4 regions of the Paenibacillus sp. ClWae2A genome follow, and region 1 is predicted to be linked to each of the others. Evidence: riboswitches for the same ligand, from Rfam matches in the RefSeq annotation. Region 1 holds a riboswitch; each other region holds the start of a gene.
What was found. Region 1 has a riboswitch for cyclic di-AMP ahead of QVE09_RS29695 (resuscitation-promoting factor). Riboswitches for the same ligand answer to the same signal wherever they lie in the genome.
Positions count from the first base shown of each region.

Region 2: it holds a riboswitch for cyclic di-AMP, as region 1 does, so the genes downstream of both, QVE09_RS30710 (C40 family peptidase) here and QVE09_RS29695 (resuscitation-promoting factor) in region 1, are expected to answer to the same signal.
Region 3: it holds a riboswitch for cyclic di-AMP, as region 1 does, so the genes downstream of both, QVE09_RS04210 (3D domain-containing protein) here and QVE09_RS29695 (resuscitation-promoting factor) in region 1, are expected to answer to the same signal.
Region 4: it holds a riboswitch for cyclic di-AMP, as region 1 does, so the genes downstream of both, QVE09_RS20255 (HAD family hydrolase) here and QVE09_RS29695 (resuscitation-promoting factor) in region 1, are expected to answer to the same signal.

Region 1 covers NZ_JAULSQ010000020.1:15,261-17,463, forward strand. Annotated here, with positions in the region: gene QVE09_RS29690 (TatD family hydrolase) at 1-385, shown strand, start outside; cyclic di-AMP (ydaO/yuaA leader) riboswitch at 627-880, shown strand; gene QVE09_RS29695 (resuscitation-promoting factor) at 1,154-2,203, shown strand, end outside.
Region 2 covers NZ_JAULSQ010000023.1:18,392-20,594, forward strand. Annotated here, with positions in the region: gene QVE09_RS30705 (GNAT family N-acetyltransferase) at 1-30, opposite strand, end outside; gene QVE09_RS30710 (C40 family peptidase) at 386-856, opposite strand; cyclic di-AMP (ydaO/yuaA leader) riboswitch at 860-997, opposite strand; gene QVE09_RS30715 (hypothetical protein) at 1,252-2,094, opposite strand; gene QVE09_RS30720 (M1 family metallopeptidase) at 2,105-2,203, opposite strand, start outside.
Region 3 covers NZ_JAULSQ010000001.1:1,017,463-1,019,665, reverse strand. Annotated here, with positions in the region: gene QVE09_RS04215 (amino acid ABC transporter ATP-binding protein) at 1-385, shown strand, start outside; cyclic di-AMP (ydaO/yuaA leader) riboswitch at 604-799, shown strand; gene QVE09_RS04210 (3D domain-containing protein) at 802-1,473, shown strand; gene QVE09_RS04205 (polysaccharide deacetylase family protein) at 1,581-2,203, opposite strand, start outside.
Region 4 covers NZ_JAULSQ010000007.1:104,478-106,680, forward strand. Annotated here, with positions in the region: gene QVE09_RS20250 (HAD family hydrolase) at 1-159, opposite strand, end outside; gene QVE09_RS20255 (HAD family hydrolase) at 539-937, opposite strand; cyclic di-AMP (ydaO/yuaA leader) riboswitch at 1,053-1,228, opposite strand; gene QVE09_RS20260 (glutathione peroxidase) at 1,599-2,078, shown strand.

The DNA of each region.
Region 1 (2,203 bases):
TAATCGGGATGCACATGAGGATATCATAAGAATTTTGCGTGAAGAGAAGGCTGGGGAGGTTGGTGGTGTGATGCACTCGTTCTCGGGCAGCTGGGAAACCGCGAAAAGTTGTCTCGATATGGGCTTCCATCTCTCCTTCGGAGGACCGATCACATTCAAAAATGCAAAGCAACCCAAAGAGGTGCTGGCGAAGGTTCCCATGGACCGGTTTTTCATTGAAACAGATGCTCCATATTTGACACCTCACCCTTATCGAGGGAAGCGAAATGAGACAGCGCATGTACGTCTGGTTGCAGAGGCAGCTGCGGAAATTAAAGGCATTTCGGTGGAGGAAATTGCTGCAATAACAACCAAAAATGCCATGGAACGATTTGGAATTCGTTAAAAAAACGAGTAAATGAGGTGAAAAAGGCAGGTAAGCGGAGTTAATTTGCCCTTTGATCCAAATAAATCAAGAATATTACAATATTTTAACCAAATATTCAGAAAAACGTACTTGATCAACGCTTTACAACATGCATCAAAACAGGATATCATCTTTTCAGTGAATTGTTGTGCGGAAAAATGGACAGATGTTCGGGGGATGAACAAAGGGACACTTTCCGATGATACAACATTACTTTCATGAATCAGTCTCGCTGAGTCTCCGTTAACGGAGAGCGGGGGAACCAATAGGGCTTAAACATCGGTGTATTTGGCCGATGCGCAACGTTCGCTGACCCAAAAGCAGCGAAGGGAACTGCGAAGCCGTATTTGATTTCTTCTTTGGGTCTCGGGGTGAATTCAAGGGCGTCCGCCATGAGCGGGTGACCTAAGATAGGGCGGCTCTCTTTCGCCCGAACCCGACAGCTAACCTCGCAAGCGGAAAAAGAGAGGCAACCTCGTGCATGAATTTCCGATATTCAAAATCATTCGGAAGCCACGAAAGAGTTCCTCTTACACTCTTTCTTTGGCTTTTTTGTTTTTGAATAAAAGAAATATTGTCATCATACGGTAGGTATTCAGGAGGATGACATCATGTTGCGAAGATTGATTCATGGTGCAGAACCGGATTATGTTGGTCCGATCTGTGTTCTGTAGAAAATTTGGTATAGTCACGTCAAAGACATCATGCATTACTTTAGACGACGAGGCTATGAAGGAGGACGGAGAAGTGGGCACATTCCAACCAGAAGAGACCCATGAGTCACGATCATCCAGTAAGTCTTTCGCGTTGCGGTGGAAGCATGAGAACATGCGTCAAATGGCATTGATCGCGATTTTCTCAATTGCGCTTACAATCATGATCTTGTTAGTCGTTTACGGTCAGGCCGGGAAACAAATTTCACTGGTTATTGACGGCAAAGCTCAGGTGGTAGAGACTCGTACAGGAATGCTTCAGGAAATGCTGGAGGAGCAGTCGATCACAGTCAGCCCTCACGATAAGGTATCCATGTCCATGAACGGGGCGATTACAGATGGAGACCGAATCGTTATTGAGCGGGCCGTTCCAGTTAACATTACGGCAGACGGAGACACCAAGACTCTGTATACAACCGATTCATCGGTAGAAGATGCAATTCAAAAATCAGGTATTCAAGTTGAAAGTAATGACAAAGTGTATCCGGCGCTTGGAACTGCCATCAAAGCGGATATGAAGATCCGTGTAGTGCGCGTAACAAAGCGTACAGTAAATGTAGAGCAACCGATCGCTTACAAAGTAATTAAAACGGCTGACCCTAGCTTGTACAAAGGGGATAACCGTGTCGTTGTGAACGGCAAAGAAGGCACACTTGTACAGCACATCGAAAAGGTATTTCAGGATGGAGAATTGGTCTCCAAAAAAATGGTCGGCAAATCTGTCGCGAATAATCGTGTAGATAAAGTGATCGCTGTCGGCACCAAAGCAAAACCGGTTGTGAAAGAACCTGAGATTCAGACCGTATCGGCTCAAACTTCAACAACCAAAAAGGCTACAACAACGAACTCGAAGAAAACATCTGCCTCGGGCAGCAAAGTAATTACCGTATCCGGGACTTCTTTTAAATACTCCAAAGTACTTAAAAATGTATCCATGACTGCCTACTCTTCCGAAGAGCCTGGCATTGGAACTAAAACAGCTTCCGGTACTCGTGTAACGGAAGGGCGCACCATTGCGGTTGATCCCAAAGTCATTCCAATTGGCTGGTGGGTGTATATCGAAGGTCTGGGATTCCGTCGTGCG
Region 2 (2,203 bases), on a different contig from region 1:
AACGTGAAACGTCACAGGGGTTTCCTTCATACACCTGCATGCTCCTTTCCTTGAAACAGAACTCTCTTTTCACTCTACAAAAGAGATATTCATTTAGCAAGTCTTCCTTCCCAAGAAAAAAAATGAAACAAAAGTTCCGGTAATTTCGTTTATATTATAACGGGATGGGTAAAAACATCATAAGGGCACGGACGAACGAACGCAAAATGAACCTGTTGATGTCGCAGGATATGCCCCGAGTATAACTTGCAACATGAATAAGGATTGAAGCACAAAAAAACCGCCGGATACATTCCTGCGGAGAATGTACCGGGCGGTTCTGTTATGCTTCTTGCTTCGTTCCAGTATGGTTAATGGTTACAGCATCATGTTGCTCAGCTTGTCCCTAGTCAAGGGCCAGTGATTCATATGCGTCCGTGCTCATAATCCGTTTCGCGCCAACATAACGATTGGCCCAGTAGTTTTCACTCAATGCACTGATCGTAACACCTTTGGAAGAAGATGAGTGTGCGAACTTTCCATCCCCTACAAAGATTCCTACATGAGATACGCCTTTACCTGTTGTATTAAAGAATACCAGATCGCCAGCTCTCATTTCCATGCGGGATACGGAATCACCCATGTCGAATTGGGAACTGGATTGGCGAGCCAAATCAATACCCAACTTGTCGAATACATACCGTGTAAATCCGGAGCAGTCAAAGCCGTTGAGCGTTGTTCCTCCACTTTGATATGTAGTTCCCATTGCTGAATCAATTACTTTGTCCATCTTAGAATCTGCGAATGCGCTACCTGCACCAAGCGATAATGCGAATGTGATGCTAAGTACAGCTGCGGTTAATTTCTTCTTGAACAAGAGATATTCCCCTTCCAACGCCTGCGAGGTTAGCTTAAGGATTCGGTTGAAGGTCCCCTATGATCCCTCTGTAGCAAGATCAATTCACCCATAACTGGTTCCCCCGCTTCCCAGGTGCCAGGAATTTGGCTATGCTAGTTATGCACCTGCGAAATCAAGAAATGACGATTTAATTTTAAGTAGTTACAAATATGAATGTAAAGATTACAAAGTTGTTACTAAAAACTCACTGCGATTATTGTAACAGAGGAGTACGGCTTTGGCAACGTTTAGCAACAAATTTAGCAAAAAAAACCTCGACCTTTGACGGGGAAAGGTTGAGGTTTGCCTATTTATAAGTACATATTAGGCCATGAGTTTAACATGTGATGGTAACAATTTTTAAACTATCTGCTCTAACCTTTGGATGTTTTGGACTGCCATAACCGGAAATGGGCGCATATTTTCCACAGGCTCAATAGACATCTGGCAAGTGGATACGTCTGTTGTAGTATAAGTCCGGTGAGTCCTGTTAGTAACCATGAGGCTGAAGTGAATGCCCCGAAGATAAGCAGATGAATACCGCCCAGCAGCAGTGCAATGCCGATCACGGTGACGAGATGACGCAGTGCAATCCAGAGCGCTTTGAGTGTGCCGTGAGCGCCGCCTTCTCCTTCTGGTGCCGACACACCGAACTGCATGTAGAGCAGGGCATGGTGGATGATCCAACCATATACAATCCAGGCAGCAACATAAGGTATACCAGGCAAAAGTAATTGAAGGGAATGAAATCCGTCCATGAGAATCGAGTAAAGCTTCGGTATGAGCCAGTAGGCGGGCAGAAGTATCAATAAAGTACGTATGGTGTGGAGCAGCAGCATCGGTTTCCACAGATTTTTGATTCCGCGGACGAAGGGGATGCGCTCTTCTGTAGAATTAAAGTGCTGAAGTGAGTAGAGCAGTCCTGCCTGAATGAGGGGGCTGATCAACATGCGAGCCAGCAGCATGCCCCCCAGAATCCATAGATAACGATGAACCTCCGGATGGGTAGACAGGTTAAGTTGACTTTCCATTTTGAACAAAAGTGTACTCAGCTCCCCGGCATCAGCATCTGGATAGCGCAGGAGTAGTGGGATGACCGCCGATTGTACCATTCGATAGAAGAAATATCCCCAAATGAGTTGATAAAGAAATAAGAGTGCGGCAATGAACATATGCTGACGGACGAGAAACCAGCCTTCACGTATTTTCGCTTTCACCGTTTCCACCTCACCATGACAGACCTCCGAATATGGCTTCTATTAGTTTGGTTACACTCATGCTCCAGCGGGACTTCGTCTGCTCATCCAGTCCGGATTTCAGGAAATT
Region 3 (2,203 bases), on a different contig from region 1:
GGAAAAAATTGCTGCTGATTTGCTTAACACCGTGGGCTTGTACGATAAAAAAGATACATTCCCGAATCAGCTGTCTGGTGGACAGAAACAGCGGATCGCCATTGCTAGAGCATTGGCCATGCAGCCGCATGTGATGCTGTTTGACGAGCCTACGTCGGCACTGGACCCTGAGATGGTCGGCGAAGTGCTGGATGTCATGAAACGTCTTGCAGAAGGCGGAATGACGATGGTCATCGTAACACATGAGATGGGTTTTGCACGTGAAGTGGGAGACCGAATCCTGTTCATGGATGGCGGGGTTATTGTGGAAGAGGGAACACCTGATGAGGTTTTTGGAGCTCCAAAAAATTCACGTACACGTGATTTTCTTGCCAAAGTACTCTAAATGAAGTGATCAAATAGCGTTACTGACTTCGAGTCGGTAACGCTATTTTTTATGGATAATAATCACGTATGGATTCGAAAAAGTAACTTTTCTGTTACCAAATATTAAGGAATCGGGTCGTCCCACATTTCTAAAGTATCCAGTATTCTTACATATGATGACATGTTAAAAACCACTTGGTAAGAATTACTACAAGTTCAGGTTACAAAATTGTGATATATTGAACTCTGCCGAAACTTCCGGACAGGGAGTGCGGGGGATGTAACGATGCAGATTGTGCAGGGGAAGATCTACAGCACACTGCTTGGGGTGAATTAGGGGTACATATCGTTTCAAATGTAATGATGAACCTATAGGGTGGGCTCCTCATCCGAATCCGACAACTAACTTCGCAGGCATAATGAGGGAGGAAGACCATGATTAACAAGAAACGTATAGCCAAAACAGCAGTGGCATTAATGACAACAGCAATGCTCATTCAAGCCGTTCCGGCTCACGCCGATTCAGTTCATGTGGCCAAAGAGGGGGATACCTTCTACACCTTATCGAAACAATACGGAGTAGCAATCAACACATTAGTTAAAGCAAACAACGACATCTCGCCTTACAACATTTATCCTGGTTTGAAAATTACGATTCCCGGTAAGGCAAACAATGTAGCTGCCGCCGCGGCGGAGAGCAAGACCCAAGCCAACACGGTTACCACAGCAAGCTTGGACGTTAACACAGATAACAAAGTGGTTCAAGCCTGGGGTAAAACATTCGATTACAGCAAAGCTGTGAACGTGAAAGCAACGGCATACTCTGCAGATCCGTCTGAAAATGGAGGATGGGGTGCAGTCGATTATTTCGGGAATGACCTTGAACTGGGTACGATTGCAGTTGATCCAAGTGTGATTCCACTTGGAACCAAAGTGCTGGTAACTGGTCACAGCCATCCAGGATTGCCAAAACAGGCTTTTGTAGCCACAGCACGTGATGTGGGCAGTGCAATCAAGGGACACCGTATCGATATCTTCATCCCTGGTAGCAAACAGTCCGTAAGCACATTTGGATTTCAGGATATCGAGTTGTACATTCTGAAGTAGAGCGTAAATTACATCTAATGAATTCAAACAGGGTGTCTGCCAGTCGCTAACTTGCGATTGAACAGGCACCCTTTTAATATTCTCATTTATTTCCTGTCACGGTCATCCTAATCTTTGGCCTTTGGCAATCCCAGCATTTCGTCCAAGGTGACCAGTTCATATCCCCGGTTACGCAGTTCCTCAATAATTTCTGGCAAAGCCTCAATCGTGCCGTTCAGGTTTGATCCTACACCGCCTCCAGCATGTTGCAGAACGATGGAGCCAGGTTTCACGGCAGATAGGATGTTATCCTTCACCTGTTCCTTTGAAAGGCCTTTCCAGTCCAGTGAGTCTACGTTCCAGTTCACAATGCTATAGTGTTGTCTGGCAGCCCATCTCAACTGTTCTTCATTAATGTCTCCATAAGGTGGCCGAATCATCTTGGGCGTATATCCCGCCAAACGTCGAATAATATTCCCGGTATGTAAAATTTGTTTGCGAAAGGCATTCATCGACAGCTTACTGAATTCAGGATGATTGTAGCTGTGATTACCAACCATATGCCCTTCCTTAACGATGCGTTTTACCAGATCGGGATGTTTCTCGGCACGACTACCTACGATGAAGAATGTAGCTCTGACATTGTATTTCTTCAATATATCCAGCACCTGTGGAGTAAACCTTGGATCAGGTACATCATCGAAAGTCAGTGCAACCTTCTTTGTTGAAGGACCATTGGTTTTGAACGTAT
Region 4 (2,203 bases), on a different contig from region 1:
CGCGAACAGTTCACGTACCGCCTCAATCTTCACCGGATACCCCAAAGTACAGGCTTCGCGGACGAACTGTCCGATAATATCATCAACCGGCTCCCATTCATCCACCAGTGTATCTCCAACATCAAAAAACAACCATTTCAATCCACCTACATCCGGCACGCCAATTCCTCCTTGTAAGCCACAGGTGATTCCTGATCCTAATCTAAAAGTTCGTGTTCAAAAAGTCTGGTCTTCAGTACCGAGAAGATGGAATGAAGCTAGAAATGGAGTAGCGGAGCGTAGGGAAAACTACGTGAGCAACTACAATGTTTCCGAAGGAAACATACTTCGTAAGCATATTCTTATTCGGCTGAATTTCATATTCGATGCTGATGATGCCGCTAGGCATCCTTCGTAATCAAAAGCAGACTTTTTGAACTACCTTTAAAACCATAAAAAAGAAGACTCACCATCTTGCATGAGTCTCCTCAAACTTCCGTTTATCGATACATTCAATTATAACAGGCACCTCACACCTGAGCAATCACAAGCTATGGCATTAACCATTGAGGAGAAAGCCAACTTCCCCATTGAGCGAATATACAATCCGGTCTGCGCCCATGCCCCGATAGATGCCCTTTGGATGACTCTGCTCCGTAATGACGCACAGGGATTTCGATGTCCATGAACGGCAGATCTGTAAATAACGACAGGTCAGATTCAGGCTGTTCTCGAAAATAAACACGTTGCCTACGCTGCCCTGCGGCAAAAACCATTTTTGAGCTGCAGCCGTATTCATGCGAATGACATGCTCTACTCCGATTCTACGGAGTCTGCGCTCTTCCCCTGCACTGTTGGTTAGAACGGCAAACGGCATTTTTTTGTACATCAGCAATTTGATAAATTTGCGTCCTGCTTCATTTGGAGCAGTCACTAAGATCATCTCAGTATCCATCATTCGTTCCTCCCTTGGCGTGAAAAGACAACAAAAAAGAAGCGTGGGGGACCAAGGCCTCCCGAACGCTTCTTAAAGAACCCATGGCGAAAACGCCATGAACCAGCGTACGGCTTGTTGCCTCTCCCTTTAACGCTTACGAGGTTAGCTGACGGATTCGGGCGCGAGAGTCGCCCTATTTCCGGCTGTCACCGGAAAATTCACCCCATGAATGCCTACTGTCCTGGACAGCGCATTCTGTTGGTTCCCCCGTTTCCCACTCATGAATGAATGGAAACTCAGCGATTAAAACATCGTTCGTATATCTTAAAATAAGATCGAGCGATATTATCGTTTGTTTCGTTTTTCAGGTACAATTTAGTTTAAATTGAAATTACGTTATGAATCATACACCCGTGCCATGACGGTGTAAAGTCCGCACAGATCACCGAATCGACAGATTTTCGGCAATACTCACATATAATAACGCTTACAATAAGGTCATACTCTATCCATCTCTTTAAATCTATCTAATTCTCACTCTGACGAAATTCCCTTCGCAATTCATTCACGTATTCTGCACAACTTGCCTGTTTTGATTCTTTTAACACCATATTAGTTTTGCATTATTTAATTGCAACCAATATAATAAGAGATATCAGATGATACCATGGAGGCGATTTAGATGACAGTCTACGATTACAAAGTGAATACCCTTCGCGGTCAAGAAGTTGAAATGTCCGACTACCGTGACAAAGTGTTACTGATTGTGAATACGGCAAGCTCATGCGGACTTACACCTCAATTCAAAGGTCTGCAAGAATTGCAAGACAAGTTCCAGGATGCACCCTTTGAAGTCCTTGGTTTTCCAAGTAACCAGTTTGCACAGGAAAAAGGATCTTCCGACGATATTGCCGAGTTCTGTCAGATGAATTATGGCGTGAGCTTCCCCATGTTTGAGAAAATTGATGTGAACGGCTCAAGCGCTCACCCTCTCTTCCAGCACCTTAGCAAAGAAGCACCCGGCCTGCTCGGATCCAAAGCAATCAAATGGAATTTCACCAAATTCCTTGTGGATCAGAACGGACAGGTCATTAAACGTTATGCTCCCAAAACAACACCGGACAAGATTGAAGAAGATATCAAGAATTTGCTGCAAAAATAATACATTGGCCACCCGCAGCCGGAAGGTAGAGCAGCATTGCCCCGGTAATGGATGGCCTTTTTTCTCAAACCTTAATGTCAGACTGTTCAAAAAGACAAAAAAAGAAGCTTTCCATTAATGGAAAG